Regions from separate parts of the Thiocapsa sp. C2-2m genome, predicted to be linked through region 1. Evidence: predicted binding sites of a transcription regulator. Region 1 holds the regulator's gene; the other holds the start of a gene.
What was found. The regulator sigma-54, encoded in region 1, starts transcription at its own class of promoters, with help from an activator protein. The targets are predictions, from matches to a motif close to TGGCANGNTNCNTGCTT.
Positions count from the first base shown of each region.

Region 2: the regulator sigma-54 is predicted to act here: its motif matches at 2,402-2,418, upstream of nifV (homocitrate synthase).

Region 1 is NZ_JBBWVD010000012.1:54,604-61,936, forward strand. It holds gene rapZ (RNase adapter RapZ) at 1-337, opposite strand, end outside; gene hprK (HPr(Ser) kinase/phosphatase) at 394-1,356, opposite strand; gene AADX97_RS11110 (PTS sugar transporter subunit IIA) at 1,379-1,828, opposite strand; gene hpf (ribosome hibernation-promoting factor, HPF/YfiA family) at 2,142-2,477, opposite strand; gene AADX97_RS11120 (RNA polymerase factor sigma-54) at 2,508-3,992, opposite strand; gene lptB (LPS export ABC transporter ATP-binding protein) at 4,174-4,926, opposite strand; gene lptA (lipopolysaccharide transport periplasmic protein LptA) at 5,015-5,536, opposite strand; gene lptC (LPS export ABC transporter periplasmic protein LptC) at 5,533-6,159, opposite strand; gene kdsC (3-deoxy-manno-octulosonate-8-phosphatase KdsC) at 6,156-6,677, opposite strand; gene AADX97_RS11145 (KpsF/GutQ family sugar-phosphate isomerase) at 6,901-7,333, opposite strand, start outside.
Region 2 is NZ_JBBWVD010000047.1:10,091-17,423, reverse strand. It holds gene AADX97_RS25390 (nitrogen fixation protein NifZ) at 1-53, opposite strand, end outside; gene nifW (nitrogenase-stabilizing/protective protein NifW) at 37-381, opposite strand; gene AADX97_RS25380 (hypothetical protein) at 659-1,201, opposite strand; gene nifV (homocitrate synthase) at 1,221-2,369, opposite strand; gene AADX97_RS25370 (2-oxoacid:acceptor oxidoreductase subunit alpha) at 2,596-4,350, shown strand; gene AADX97_RS25365 (2-oxoacid:ferredoxin oxidoreductase subunit beta) at 4,352-5,188, shown strand; gene AADX97_RS25360 (ferritin family protein) at 5,185-5,727, shown strand; gene AADX97_RS25355 (hypothetical protein) at 5,834-6,454, shown strand; gene AADX97_RS25350 (DUF6398 domain-containing protein) at 6,384-6,800, shown strand.

The DNA.
Region 1 (7,333 bases):
GGTGCTTGCGACGGGTCTCGCTAAAGCGCTTGATCAGGGTTTCGGTCTGGGCGTCGAGGAAGAGGACATCGCAGCCGATGCCGCGCGCGCGTGCCGAGCGAACCAGCTCGGGAAGGTGTCGGAGCTCTTCCGGGCCGCTGCTCGGGCTGGTGCGGGCGTCGATGCCGACCGCCGTCTTCATGAAGGCGTCGTCGAGCCCCTCGTGCAGTCCGAGGGCCAGATCCTGCAGCAGGAAGAGCGGCAGGTTGTCGATGCAGTAAAAACCCACGTCTTCCAGGGTATGGAGTGCGACGCTCTTGCCCGAGCCGGAGAGGCCGCTGAGGATGACGAGCCTCATCGGCTTGCCGACGGACTGAGGCGGTTCAAGCACCTGCTCCTCTGCCGGTGGTTGCATCATGACGGTGATCTCGGCGGGTCGGGTCGATCGATGCTGATGGCACGGGCCTGGCGGTCGACGAAGTCGACGCCGGCATCGTATCCGCGAATGCGTAAAATCTGGTGTCGTACGGCCGCCTCCACCAGGATCGCCAGATTGCGACCGGGTGCGACCGGCATCGTGATCTTGGGGACGGCGACCCCGAGGATGGTGCGGACCGAGAGACTGCCGCTGAGGCGATCGATGCACTCGAGCTGCTGTTGGTCGAGCGGCTGGAGATCGATAATGAGATTCAGCGTCTTGCTGCGCACGACGGCGCCCTCGCCGAACATGGCGCGGATGTTGAGAATCCCCAAGCCACGGACCTCGAGAAAATCACGCAGCGCCTCGGGACAGGTGCCCTCCAGGGTCTCCGGGGCAATGCGTGCGAAACGCGGCGCGTCGTCGGCGATGAGGCGATGGCCACGCGCGATCAGATCGAGCGCCAGCTCGCTTTTGCCGACGGCCGGATCGCCCACTAGGAGGACGCCCATGCCCAAGACCTCGATGAAGACGCCGTGCACCGTGCGGCGCTCGGCGAGCGCATGGGTAAGGAAATAACGCAGATGATTGATCAGCTCCTCGTCGCCCAGGGAGGAGCCGAGCAGCGGCGTGTGTGTCCGCTCGGCGGCCTCGCGGAAGGCAAACTCCGGATCAATGCCGTCGGAGAAGATGACGGCGGCCGGATGATCCGAGAAGAGCTTGTCCACGGTCTCGCCGAAGGCGGTCCGGCCCAGATCCGCCAGGTAGAGGATCTCGGCGTGTCCGATGACCTGCAGGCGATTGGGGTGGATGCAGTTCAGGGAGCCGATCAACGACTGCCGGGAGCGTCCCGGATCGTCGCCGCGCAGCGGGCGCGCGGTCGCCGGCTCCGGCGTGATCCAGCGCAGCTTGAGCCGGGGTCCGGTCTGGTCGATCAGGGATTGCAGGCTGTCGATCATCGCTGGCGGCCCGTCTCGACCGCTAGGTGGCCTTCAGAAGGTCCAGAATGACCGCGGGCGAGTCGGCATCGCGCAGTCGTGACCGCGTTGCGGACTCGCTGAAGCGACCCGCCAGATAGGCGAGCAGTTGGAGGTGCTCCTCGGTCGCGGTCTCCGGAACCAAGAGCGCGAAGGCGAGATCGACCGGCTCGCCGTCGGCCGCGTCGTAATCCACCCCACGCGTGGTTTGCACGAAAGCGCCGATGACGTGCGAGACATCTTTGACCCGCGCGTGCGGTAGGGCGACGCCGTGGCCTAGACCGGTGCTTCCGAGCCGTTCCCGCTCGAGAAGGCGCTCGAAGACAGTCTCCGTGCTCAAGCGTGGGTGGTCGTTGGCAAGCAGCTCGGCAAGGGTCTCGAGCAAGCGCTTCTTGCTGGCAATCTCAAGCCCTTGACCGATCCGGGCCTCGTTGATCAGTGCGGGGCTGAGCATCGGTATCGGCTCCCGTGCGCCGCTGGTAAGCGGCACTTCGGCTGGCTTCTGGATCGCTGTCCGCACGGCGATGGCGGGCGAAGGTGTCTGCTCATGGATCCTGAATATCGTGGTTAGTGTTTAGTGGTTAGTGGCTAGAAACAAATTCTTGAACTGTGCCGTCACGACCGGAACGCCAAAAAAGCGGCGCGTATTGGGTCTGTCCTCGGATGCTCCGGTCGGGGCCGTCGATTGCGTCTGCCGACCCCGTGCCGGATCCCGTTCGTTAAATGCCTTCGACGGGCAGGAGCGCCCCTCGGAGGTCTCGGGTACGTCAGATCCGATCGGGCTCTTCGCCCTCGCTGATCTTCGGGTTCGCGCCGCGATGATCGCTCTTCTTCTCCTTGTGGCGCAGCACTTGGCGATCGAGTTTGTCGATCAGTCCGTCGATCGCGGCATACATGTCCTCGTGGACAGAGTCGGCAAAGACTTTGTTGCCGTTGATATGCAGAGTGGCCTCCGCCTTTTGGGCAAGCTTTTCAACGCTCAGAACGACATGAGCGTTGATGACGTGGTCGAAGTGCCGCGCAAGGCGCTCGAACTTCGTGTCGACGTAGCCTTTCAGCGCGTCGGTGACGTCGATGTGATGACCCGTCAGGTTGATCTGCATCTGTTGACTCCTTATGGTTCAAACGGCCTGTTAATCCAGGCGCTTGCGCTCGTTCGAGGGTGGAACCCCCATGGCCTCGCGGTACTTGGCGACAGTTCGCCGCGCGACGTTGATCCCCTGATCGGCAAGCTCCTGTGCGATCTTGCTGTCGCTCATGGGCTTTTTCGCGGACTCGGCGGCGATCAGCTTGCGGATCAGGGCGCGAATCGCGGTCGACGAGCATTCCCCGCCGGAAGCGGTGTTGACGTGCGAGGAAAAGAAATACTTGAACTCGAAGCTCCCCCGCGGCGTATGCATGAATTTCTGTGTGGTTACTCGAGATACGGTCGACTCGTGCAGCTCCAATGCCTCGGCGACATCGCGCAGAACCATCGGCTTCATCGCCTCGTCCCCGTGCTCGAAGAATTCCTGCTGCATCTCGACGATCTTCGCGCCGACGCGCAGCACCGTGTCGTTGCGGCTGGCCAGGCTCTTGATGAACCAGCGTGCCTCCTGCAAATGGCTCTTCAAGGTGACGCCGTCCGCGCTTTGATCGGCGCGCCGGATCAGGCGCGCATAGTCGGCGTTCACTCTGAGTTTAGGCATCGACTCGGGATTTAGCTCGACCGACCATCGGCCCTCGCGTTTGCGCACGAAGATATCCGGGACGACATACTGGGCCGGCGTGCCGGCGATCAGGCTTCCGGGGCGCGGATTGAGCCGACGGATCAACGTCAGCGCACCGGCAACGGTCTCCTCGGGTTCCTTCAACTGACGCACCAGGGAGGCGACGTCGCGCTTGGCCAGATACTCGAACCCGTCGCGGCAGATCGCCGTCGCAGCGCTCCGACATGGCGTTTGGGGGGGCAGCTGACTCAGTTGGATCAGCAGACATTCCGCAAGGTTGCGGGCACCCACGCCCGGCGGGTCGAAGGACTGAATGCGGTGAACGACCGCCTCCACTTCCTCTGCACTGATCTCGGGATGGTCGATGGTCAGGAGCAGCTCGTCGACATCGATGCGCAGATAGCCGTCGGCGTCGATCGAATCGATGACCGCTTGGGCGATCATGTTGTCGCGCTCGCTCAGCCTGCAGAGGTTGAGCTGCCACGCGAGGTGGTCGAGCAGTGTCTGAGGGCGGCTCTGCTGGGCAAAGGGATCGTAATCCGAACCGTCGTCCGAGCCGTGCGACGTGCTCGGCAAGTAGGAATCGAAGACATCGGTCCAGAGCGTGTCGACCGGCAGCTCCTCGGGCATCTCGTTGGATTCGGCGTGAATCTCGCGGTCGACGGCTTGCTCGACCGAACCCCGCGGTGTTTCGATATCTTCGCTTTGGATCGTGCCCGTCTGCTGCTCCTCGCCGGCGTTGAAGCGGTCCGCGTCGTCGCCTTCCTCCAACATCAGGTTGGTATCCAGCGCCTCCTGAATCTCCTTCTGAAGCTCCAGGGTCGAGAGCTGCAACAGACGGATCGCCTGCTGCAACTGAGGCGTCATGGTCAGGTGCTGGCCGAGCCGAAGCTGGATGGATTGCTTCATGGATCGCGGATGCGCTTCTCGAGGTGTTCGATCAGGTGGCCGCCATGGCCCATGCTGCTCGATTCTAGCCGTTTCAGTCCGGTGAAGGCGTCATCAGCCGTGGCAGGATCCCATCTTACACCCAACATCTCGGAAAGAGCAGCCAACCGATGCACGTGCCGATGCGCATGCGGGCTCGCCCCTACATGGAAAAATCCGCGCCAAGGTAGACATCGCGGACCTGCTGATCGGCCAGAAGCTGCGCCGGGGTGCCCGCCGCGATGACGCACCCCGAGCTGATGATGTAGCCTCGATCACAGATATCGAGCGTCTCGCGCACGTTGTGATCGGTGATCAGCACGCCGATCCCGCGATCGCGCAGATGCGAGACAATGGCCTTGATGTCGCCGACGGCGATAGGGTCGACCCCGGCGAAGGGCTCGTCGAGCAGCATCACCAGGGGGTCGACCGCGAGCGCGCGTGCGATCTCGAGGCGCCGTCGCTCCCCGCCCGAGAGGCTGAGCGCGAGCGATCCGCCGACATGGGCGATCCCGAGCTCTTCGAGCAGGCGCTCGCAGCGCAGGTTGCGATCAGCCCGAGAAAGGTCGCCGCGCGCCTCCAGGATGGCGAGGATGTTGTCGCGCGCGCTGAGCTTGCGAAACACCGAGGGTTCCTGTGCCAGATAGCTCAGGCCGGCGCGTGCGCGCGCATGCATGGGTTTTAGGGTGATGTCCTGCCCGCTCAGCGCGATACGGCCCTCGTCCGCGGGAATGAGGCCGACGATTAGATAGAAGCAGGTGGTCTTGCCCGCCCCGTTCGGTCCGAGCAGGCCCACGACCTCGCCGGCGTCCACGCCGACGCTCACATCGCGTAAAACTTGACGGCCGCGATAGCTCTTCTTCAGATGCTCCGCGCGCAACGTGCTGGACCGGCTACCCGAAACAAGGTCGTTCATCTGAACCGCGCTGGCTCCGAGGCTATTGGCGGCATCCGAAATGCGCTCCCGCATCGACCCCGGTGATTGCCTCCGGCGCGGTTCAGTTTCATTCCTCCTCCGGCGTGATGGTGATCTTGACCCGTCCGCCGCCCCCCGCACGGAAATGGGCGCGGGCGCGATCATAGACGATGCGCTCGCTCGCGACGCGGTCGGCTCCCTGAATCAGCAAGGCGTCCTCGATGAGGGTGAGCTCGTCCTTGTCGGCGTCGTATTCCATGCGCCTGGCGAAGGCCAGGACCTCGCCCTCGTCGTTGTCGAGGAGCTGTTTGAAGCTGGCCGGCGCGCCGAGTGCGATAATAAAGCGCGGGCGGCGGTCGTCGCGATGGTAAACGGTCACATGATCGCCGAGAAGCCGCATGCTCCCCTGGTCGACTTGGACATTGCCGACATAAATACTGGTGTTCTCCGCCTCCAGGACCTCGACATCGTCTGCTTCGATCAGGATGGGTTGGCTCGCATCGTCCTCGAGCGCCGCCGCCGTGGCGCACGCGAGGGTGATGACGCAGGCCAGGGTCGCGGCCAGGGCGGAGCCCCGGCGCTGACGGTCGTAGAATCCTCTGTCGCTCATGGCTCCTCGATCTGCTCGGGTGCGATAAAGATATGTGCGCGTCCGTCGAACTGGGCACGCACGGGCTCGTCGTACCAGAGGCGCATCCCGGTCGCGGTCAGCCGATCCAACGCGCTGTTGACTTGGACCGGTCGATCGGTTTCGGCGAAGGCCTGTTTGTGCCAGATGCGCATCAGCTCGGTCTCCATCCGGGTGGCGGGCCGACTCGCGTCACCCTTGCGCTCAAGCTCCACGGCGCCCTCGAGACGGACCTCTTCGCCGCCGGGGAGGACCAGGCCGCTATTCGCGCGTGCGCGCCAGGGCTCGGCTTCGGTCTCGCCTTCACGCTGAAAGAGTGTCATGCGCGGGCGATCCAGCTCCGAGAGATCCTCCTCGACATACTGGCGCAGCTCCTCGGCGATCAAGCGCCGGCTCGGTTTGCCCGTGTCGTCGGTCTCGACAGCGGTGAAGCGTGCAACGACATAATCCGGGAGCCGCGCACGCTCGACCTCGGGTGCGGCCGGCTCGGGTTCGGGGCGCAGCTGCCACCATCCCAACAGTCCGGAGCCGACGAAGAAGGCGGCGAGCATCCACTGCCGTGAGGACCAGATCGGCAGGTCGCTGACCCGAAGTCGTCCGCTCATGGCGTGCCGGAGACGATCCGCGCCCAGGTTCCCTGCGCCTCCATGACGAGCTCGCAGACCTCGCGCGCGGCCCCGCGACCGCCGCGCGCTTGGGTACAGAGATGGGCGTGGCCGCGCACCAAATGGTGCGCGTCTGCGACCGCGATGGCGAGCCCGACCCGACGCATGATCGGCAGATCCATCAGATCGTCTCCGACATAGGCGATGGCCTCGTCGTCGAGAGACAGGTCGCGTTTGAGCGTCTCGTAGGCCGGAAGCTTGTCGCGACAGCCCTGGAAAAGGTGCTCTACGCCCAGACTTTGCATGCGGATGCTCACCACCTGCGAGGTCCGGCCCGTGATGATCCCGATCTGCACCCCGCTCTCCTGAAGCATCACCATACCGTGTCCGTCACGCGAGTTGAACGCCTTGTACTCTTGGCCGTCGTCGCCGAGATAGAGGCTGCCGTCGGTCAGCACCCCGTCGACGTCGAAGATGACCAGGCGGATCCGGGCGGCGCGTTCGAGGATGTCTTGCATGGGGTCAGTCCTCTTGGGTGTCGAGTCGGGGGGCCGGGGGGAGCCTCCGGTTTCTAGTCTCCAGCTATCAGCTATCAGCTATCAGCTATCAGCTATCAGCTATCAGCTATCAGCTATCAGCTATCAGCTTTCAACCTTTGGCTGGCGGCCGGTAGCTGACGGCTGGTGGCCGGCGGCTGACGGCTGATAGCTGATAGCTGATAGCTGAAAGCTGGCGGCTTCCTCACATGACCCCTGCGCGCAGTAGATCGTGCATGTTCAGTGCGCCGACGGGTCGGCCGGCGTCGTCGATGACCAGCAGCGCGTTGATGGACCGCGACTCCATGAGGCGCAGGGCCTCGGCAGCAAGGGCCTCGGCCTGGATCGTGATGCAGTTGGGGGTCAGTAGGGTGTCGATGGCGGTGCGATGGACATCGATCCCGCGGTCGAGCGCGCGTCGCAGGTCGCCGTCGGTGAAGATCCCGGCAAGGCGGCCGTCGTCGTCGACCACGGCGCTCATGCCCAGGCCTTTGCGGGACATCTCTTCCAGGGTGGCGCGCAAGGTCGTGCCTAGAGGGACCGACGGCAACTGCTCGTCGCGGTGCATGACCTCGCCGACATGCAGCAACAGCCGCCGTCCGAGACTGCCGGCCGGATGGGAGCGGGCGAAGTCCTCG
Region 2 (7,333 bases), on a different contig from region 1:
CGCACGTTGCGTACGACGCGCACCTCGTCGCCATATTCAAAGCCGGGCCGCATTGGGCATCTGCTCGGTCAGATCACTGAGCGCGACCCGCACGCTTTTGGGCTCGTTCATTCGAAAGACGCGGAAGACCTTCTCGGTCGCGGCATCCGAGACCACGAAATCGCGATAGGCCGACTCGAGGAGATCTGCATACAGGGCCCGGCGGGCAATCCCCGAATCGGGCATCTCGTCGACCTGCTCCAGATAATCGTGAAAGCGCTGAAGGATATGCAGGCGATTGACATGGACGACGGACGGATCGAAGTCGATCTCGAAATAGGTTAGAAAGTCTTCGGCGCTGGAAAGCTCCTCGAGGTCGAGATCGAATTCATTGTCGGTCATGATCATCTCCTTCATTACAGTCTTGGTGGCAGTGTTAAACCGTGTTTTGAGTGATATACGGTGATTCAGGCTTGGCCTGTGCCTTTCGCGCGTCAACGAGCATAGCGTCGACACGGTTTAAGTCTCTAAAGAATTCCGGACTCCTAGGCGATTTACGCAAGATTCCATTCGCATTTCGGTTTCCGGAATTCGTCCTAAACCGCGTCCAACACGAGCCTGTTGGGTTGCACCCGGCGGTGCCTTTAAGCGCGACATCCCCGGGCGCACGGGACGCGGTTTAGCCCTTGAAGTACCGCACATTCCCTCCCGCGTCCTCGAGTGCGGATCGGGTTACCGCGGAACGTGCCATTGCATGCAGCTCGCCAATGCCGAGCCGATCGCTGGTGTCGACCTCGGCGATCTTCTCAAAGCGTTTCAGTGCGCCCGCGGCATCGCCAAGGCGAAACAGGAGGTATCCCGAGCCCTTCAGCGCCAACAGCAGGAATCGAGTCAGGCTCATCGAGATGAGGACGGACTGCCCGAGATCGGCCTCGCGCAAGTCATTCCAGTCGGTCGGCAGGTCGAGGCGGGCCGCGGTGAGCGCGATCGCACGATCGGCCGTGATCAGTGCCTCGCGATATCTGTGTCGGTAGTAGAAGTAGCGATAGAGCGCGACCAAGACCGTCAGGTGCTCGGGCTGGAGAAAATAGGCGAGCAGCAGGCGATCCTCGGCGGTGTCGTCGCCGTAACCCTCGGCCGCCTCGTCGAGGAGCCGCTCCACCTCCGGCGAGACAGGCTCGTCGAAGTACATGGGCTCGCCGTCGAAATCCAAGAGGTCCATCGCGCGTCTCCTTCCGATCTTATTGGACCCGGACGGCCCGGGGATTGCCGATCTCGGCGAGGAAGCCGATCAGCTCCGGCGCTTCGGGCGGTCGCTTGCTGTGGGTCGCGAAGCGCCGGACCAAGGGAAGAAGCCGGTCGACCTCATCGAGATCCAGATCGCAGCACAGCAGGTCGGCGTAGGCTTGGCGAATCGCGTGTCGCCCGGAATGTTTACCGAGCACCAGGTGATGCCGGCGCCCGACGTCGGCCGGATCGATGCCCTGATAGTTCATTGGATCCTTCAACAGACCATCGACATGGATCCCGGACTCGTGGGTAAAGGCGCCGCCGCCGACCAGGCTCTTGTGCCAGGCGACCGGCTTGCCGGAGGCCCGTGCGACCAGGCCGGAAAGCTCCGCAAAGGTGTGTAGATCGATCCCGCTGTCGATGCCGTGGATGTGCTTGAGCCCCATCACCACCTCTTCCAGTGCGGCGTTGCCGGCTCGCTCGCCGAGTCCGTGGACGGTGGTATTGAGGTGCGTCGCGCCACCGCGGACCGCCGCCAGGGTATTGGCGGTCGCCAGCCCGAGGTCGTCGTGGGCGTGCATCTCGATCTCGATGTCCAGGATGGCGCGCAGGTCGCGCATGCGCTCGTAGACCGCGAAGGGATCCATCAGGCCGACCGTGTCGGCAAAGCGGAAGCGTCGGGCGCCGGCATCTTGAGCGGCCTCCGCAGCGAGCCAGAGCAGCTCCGGATCGGCGCGCGAGGCATCCTCGGCGCCGACGCAGACCTCAAGCCCCATGTCCAGTGCGACCCCGACCTGGTGTCGAATTTGCGCAATGACCCAGGCGCGGTCGCGTCCGAGCTTGTGGGTGATCTGCTGGTCGGAGACCGGGATGGACAGATCCACCATGTCGACGCCCAGGTCACGGCATTGCGCGATGTCCGTGGGGCGCATCCGCGTCCAAACCATCAGACGTGCCGAGAGACCGAGCGCGGCGACGGCACGGATCGACTCGCGCTCCTCTTCGCCCATCGCCGGGATGCCGACCTCGAGCTCGGGCACGCCGAGCGCGTCGAGACCACGCGCGATCGCGAGTTTTTCATCGATCGAGAAGGCAACGCCGGCGGATTGCTCGCCGTCGCGTAGGGTGGTGTCGTTGATTGTGACCTGTTGCGGTTCCATGCCCGGCTCCTCGAAGTTGTTGCAGATTCCTTAAGCAGGCAACATGCCATGTAACTTTTATTCATTGGATCAGTAACTTGAGCGTGATCAATCGCGGTGTTGGAGGGTTTCCGACATACCTGACCAAGGTGGCTGTGTCGCACAGACAACGGTGCTCGAAAACCTTTGCGCCCGTCGTGTCTTTGCGGTTCCAATAGTCCGTGCGATTTCAACGAGCGGAGTGCGGATGACCGAACGATCGACCCTCGCCGGGGGCGCCACCCTCGCCATCACGGGTTCAGGCGGCAGCGGGGCGGTCACGGCAGGGCTCATCCTGCTCGCCGCCGTCGGGCGCGCCGGCTGTTACGGTCTGCTCGGCCGCTCGGCCGGTCCGCAGATTCGCGGCGGCGAGTCCGCGGCCATGCTGCGCTTCGGGCCGCAGCCGATCGAGTGCATGGGCGATCGCTTCGATTTGCTCGTCGGTCTGGACTGGGAGAACGTCGCCCGCTTTGCCGACGAGCTGCCGCTCGATCGTGCCAGTCTCATCCTTACGGACGGGCAGGCCGGGCCGATCCCCGAGATCCTCGTCCGCTCGGGCGCGCAGGTGCGCAGCCTGCCCTGGAAGGCGCTCGCCGATGCGCAAGCCGAAGGCCGCGTGAACATGGTCGCGCTCGGCATGGTCGGTGCCATGCTCGGGCTGCCGCTGGACGCACTCGAAGCAGGCGCGCGGACGACGCTCGGCGGCAAGGGCGGCCGGGTGCTGACCCCGTCGCTCGATTGCATCCGCTCGGGTTACGCGGCGGCCGACACGGCGAGTGTGCCGCCGTCGGCGTTCGCGCCGCCCGTCGCGCGCTGGAACATCAGCGGCAACGAGGCCGCCGGGCTGGGCGCCGTTCGCGGCGGGGTGCGATTCGTCGCCGCCTATCCCATCACGCCGGCCAGCGAGGTGCTGGAATGGCTCGCACCCCGCTTGGAGCTGCTCGGCGGCTCCTTGCTCCAGGCCGAGGACGAGCTGGCCTCGATCAACATGATCATCGGCAGCTCCTTCGGCGGCGTGCCCTCGCTCACGGCAACCTCCGGCCCAGGCCTCAGCCTGATGGTCGAAGGCTTGGGTCTGGCCGTGGCGAGCGAGACCCCGGTGGTGGTCGTCAACGTCCAGCGCGGCGGTCCTTCGACGGGCATCCCGACCAAGTCCGAGCAGTCCGACCTCAACATTGCACTCTACGGCCTGCACGGCGACGCCCCGCATCTGGTCCTGGCGGCCCTGGGTATCCGCGATTGCATCGACACGGTCGAATGGGCGGTCGGTCTGGCCGAGCACCTGCAGACGGTCGCGATCGTGCTCTCGGATCAGATGCTGGGCCAGTCGCGCGCGATCATCGACCCGCCGGGCGAGCGGGCGTTCGGGGCAGGGGAGAGGGCGCACCTGCATCGCCTGATCGCACAGGACGCCGACCCCGATCACCGGCGTTATCGGCCGATGTCGGACGGTGTCTCGCCGATGGCCTTACCCGGACTGCCGGGCGGCATGTATACGGCCGAGGGCCTGGAGCACGGCCCGGGCGGCGCGCCCTCGAGCCGTGCGATCGACCATGCCGAGCAGCTCGCCAAGCGTCTGCGCAAGCTGACCGGCTTCGACTATGGACCGGGTTGGGCCGAGATCCGGGGCGAGGGCGACCATCTGCTTCTGACCTGGGGTTCCTCTGCGGGGCCGGTCTTCGAGGCCGCGGAGCGTCTGCGTGCGTCCGGTGTCCCGACACGGGCGATCGCCCTGCGCCTGCTCGCGCCCCTGCAACGCGAGGCGTTGCTCGAGGCGATCGGCTCGGCCGGTTCGATCCTGGTCGTGGAGCAAAACCAGACCGCACAATGCTTCGCCTATCTCCATTCACAGCAGGCGCTCCCGAGACACGCCCGGTCCTATGCGCGACCCGGCCCCTTGCCATTGCGCCCCGCCGAGATCATGCGTGCGCTGACCGATCGCGATGGGCGCGAGGAGATTTGAGATGGACGCAGCAAGCATCGCCCCGACCCTCCGAGCCAAAGACTACAAGTCCGACGTCGCGCCCGTCTGGTGTCCCGGTTGCGGACACTTTGCGGTGCTTTCCGCCGTCACCAAGGCCCTGGCACATCTGAAGCTCGCCAAGGAGCGCGTCGCCATGATCTCGGGCATCGGCTGCTCGTCCCGACTGCCGGCCTATGTCGATGCCTACGGCTTCCACGGCATTCACGGCCGCGCGCTGCCGATCGCCTCCGGGCTCAAGGCGGCCCGGCCGGACCTGACGGTGATCGTGGCCGGCGGCGACGGTGATGGCTTCTCGATCGGGGGCAACCACTTCCTGCACGCCTGTCGGCGCAACATGGACCTGACCTACATCGTCATGGACAACGAGGTCTACGGCATGACCAAGGGTCAGGCCTCCCCGACCACCCAGCCGGATTGGGCCAAGAGCAAGCTCACGCCGCACGGCACCGGCATGCGGCCCTTCCTGCCCGCGGCGATTGCGCTCGCGGCCGGCGCGAGCTTCATCGCCCGCGGCTTCGCGGGTGACCCCAACGGTCTGACCAAGCTGCTGGTGGAAGCGATCGAGCATCCAGGATTCGCCTTTCTGCAGGTCTTGAGTCCCTGCCAGACCTTCCGCCCGGAGCAGAAGGAGTGGAAGCACCTGGTCCATCCGAGCGCCATGGCGCCGACCGACGATCCGGTCGAGGCCGCCCGCTTTATCCAGGCCGACGACGGCATGGCGCTCGGCCTGCTCTATGTCCGGCGGCTCCCGGTCTGGCAACCGCACAACCAGCCGACCGCGACCCCCGCGGATCTGGAACGGGAGTTTGCGCTATGAGCACGCCATCGAGCCCGCCATCAACGCAGCGTATCGAGTCCGTCGCCGAGTTCCTGGTGCATGCGCTCGAGCTCGAGCACGAATCGGCCGAGCGTTACCGCCAGCTCGCCGAGACCATGACCCTGCACCACAACCACACGGTCGCCGCCGTCTTCCGACTCCTCGCCGACATGAGCGCCGCCCATGCCTCCGAGGTGACCGCCCGCGCCGAGGGCATCCGGCTCCCCGAGATTGCCCCCTGGGCCTTCAAATGGGCCTGCCCCGGCAGCCCCGAGGTCGATTGCGACGACTTCGATGTCACCTATCTGATGACCCCGCTTCAAGCCTTCGAGCTGGCCCTGTACAACGAGATCCGCGGTCGGGACTTCTACGCCTTTGTCGCCGCCGATTCACCTCAGCCGCAGGTCCGCGTGCTGGCCGCCGAGATGGCCGCCGAAGAGAACGAGCACGTCGAGCTGGTCTCTGCCTGGGTCGAGCGTGAGCGTTTGGCTCCGACCCGGATGCCCGAAGATCTGGATCCGCCGAATCAGCAGGGCTGAAGTCCGACCCTCGGAACTGCGACGACCCCGTCCTTTGGCCGAGCGCGCCGAGCGCCTCGCTCCGCATTGATCGTCACCCGGCGTGACTCCGGGAGGAGGAAGAACGATGGGCATGTTCGATTCGCTCCATATCGAGCTGGATGGCCGGGATCTGGAAATCCAGACCAAGCGCTTCGATTGCATCCTTGGCAACTACCACCCGGGCGACTGGATCGGCGGGGTCCCGCCGGGGATCCGCGTCTACTTCGACGTCCTGAAGCTCGATGCGAGCGGCGCGCTGGTTTACGGTACGCATGCCGAGCACGCGCGGACCCTGACGCTCTTCGTTGTCTTCGCCCAAGGCGTCTTCGTGGAGTATCAGGTTCGTGACGGCGAGCTGGCGCCGGAGGCCATCGAACGCACCCTGCCGGAGTTGCGGGAACGCTGGAGCGATTCGGCCCGGCTGCTCGGGTTTCTGGTCGAGACCCTGCGTGCGAGGCAGCAGCGGATCAGGGCACTCGGAAATCGGCTTGGTCGCGTCTCGTCGGTCGTCGAGACCGCCCGTCGCTTGCGCGCCGGGGAGGGTCTCGGGGGCCGATTCGGATTGATTCGCGAGGAGGATCGGAAACTCGCCGACGGCGAGGATCCTTTGGAGGTTGTGGCCTGGGTGCTGGACGATGAAACCGCCGGCTGGGGGCTTTGGGGTGACGGCACCAGCCCGGATCCGCTGGACGACTATCGGCTCTAAACCGCGTCCAGAGCGACATGCGTCAATCTCATTTGGCGTTTGGCTTTGGACGGCTGGACGAGTCAATTTTCTGTTCGACAAAAGCCGGATCCCGACCATGACTGCCGACGAGCTGTGCTCACCCTTCGGCGTCAGCAAGAGCACCGGCTCGGCGAAATCCACCGCGATCCTTAAATGGCTCAATTCCCATCAAGGCGATCCCAATTGGACACTCCCCAGCCGGCTTGGCGACAACCCGCTGGCCAGGATGATCCGGGTGAACGGCTTCGTCCTCGATGCCAGGACGGCCCCTCGCGACCGTCAAGAAGAGGCCTTGCGGCTTGGGTCGATCCCCTATCTGCCATGAGCCACCCGTGATGGAAGATCGCCTCACCCTGAACCTTGAGATCGCCGCGCGCCTGCGCGATGCCCGATCCTGCGCTGAGGTGAAGTCCGGAAACCGTTATGCCAAGTAGCACATCGGAGCGCTCCACGCTTCGAAGACCGTAGGTTGTGCCGAGCCGTGCGAGGCACAACCAACCGGCTCGTCAGTCCCCCGTTGCGCGGTCTGCGACAGTCCGGCCTTCCTCGGCGAGGCGCTGTGCGCGCAGCATCGCGAGGATGCCGGCCTGTTCGACTGACCTCCCGGCGGTACGGTCGCGGATCCGTTGCTGCAAAAGAGAACGGGGCCCGCGGCTCCGTTTGGAATGGTTGGGCGCGGCCGATGCCGCGCCGCAGAGGGATCAGGAACCGCCGAGGATGGCGTAGGGGACAAGAGGCATCAAACCACTGGATTCGATTCATGGCATGGCCATGGCGGGCTCCGTCGGATGGTGGATCAGGGAGCAGTCTGCGCCGATCGGTGGCTTTGACCGAGGTCAGGGATCGTCATGGGTGGAG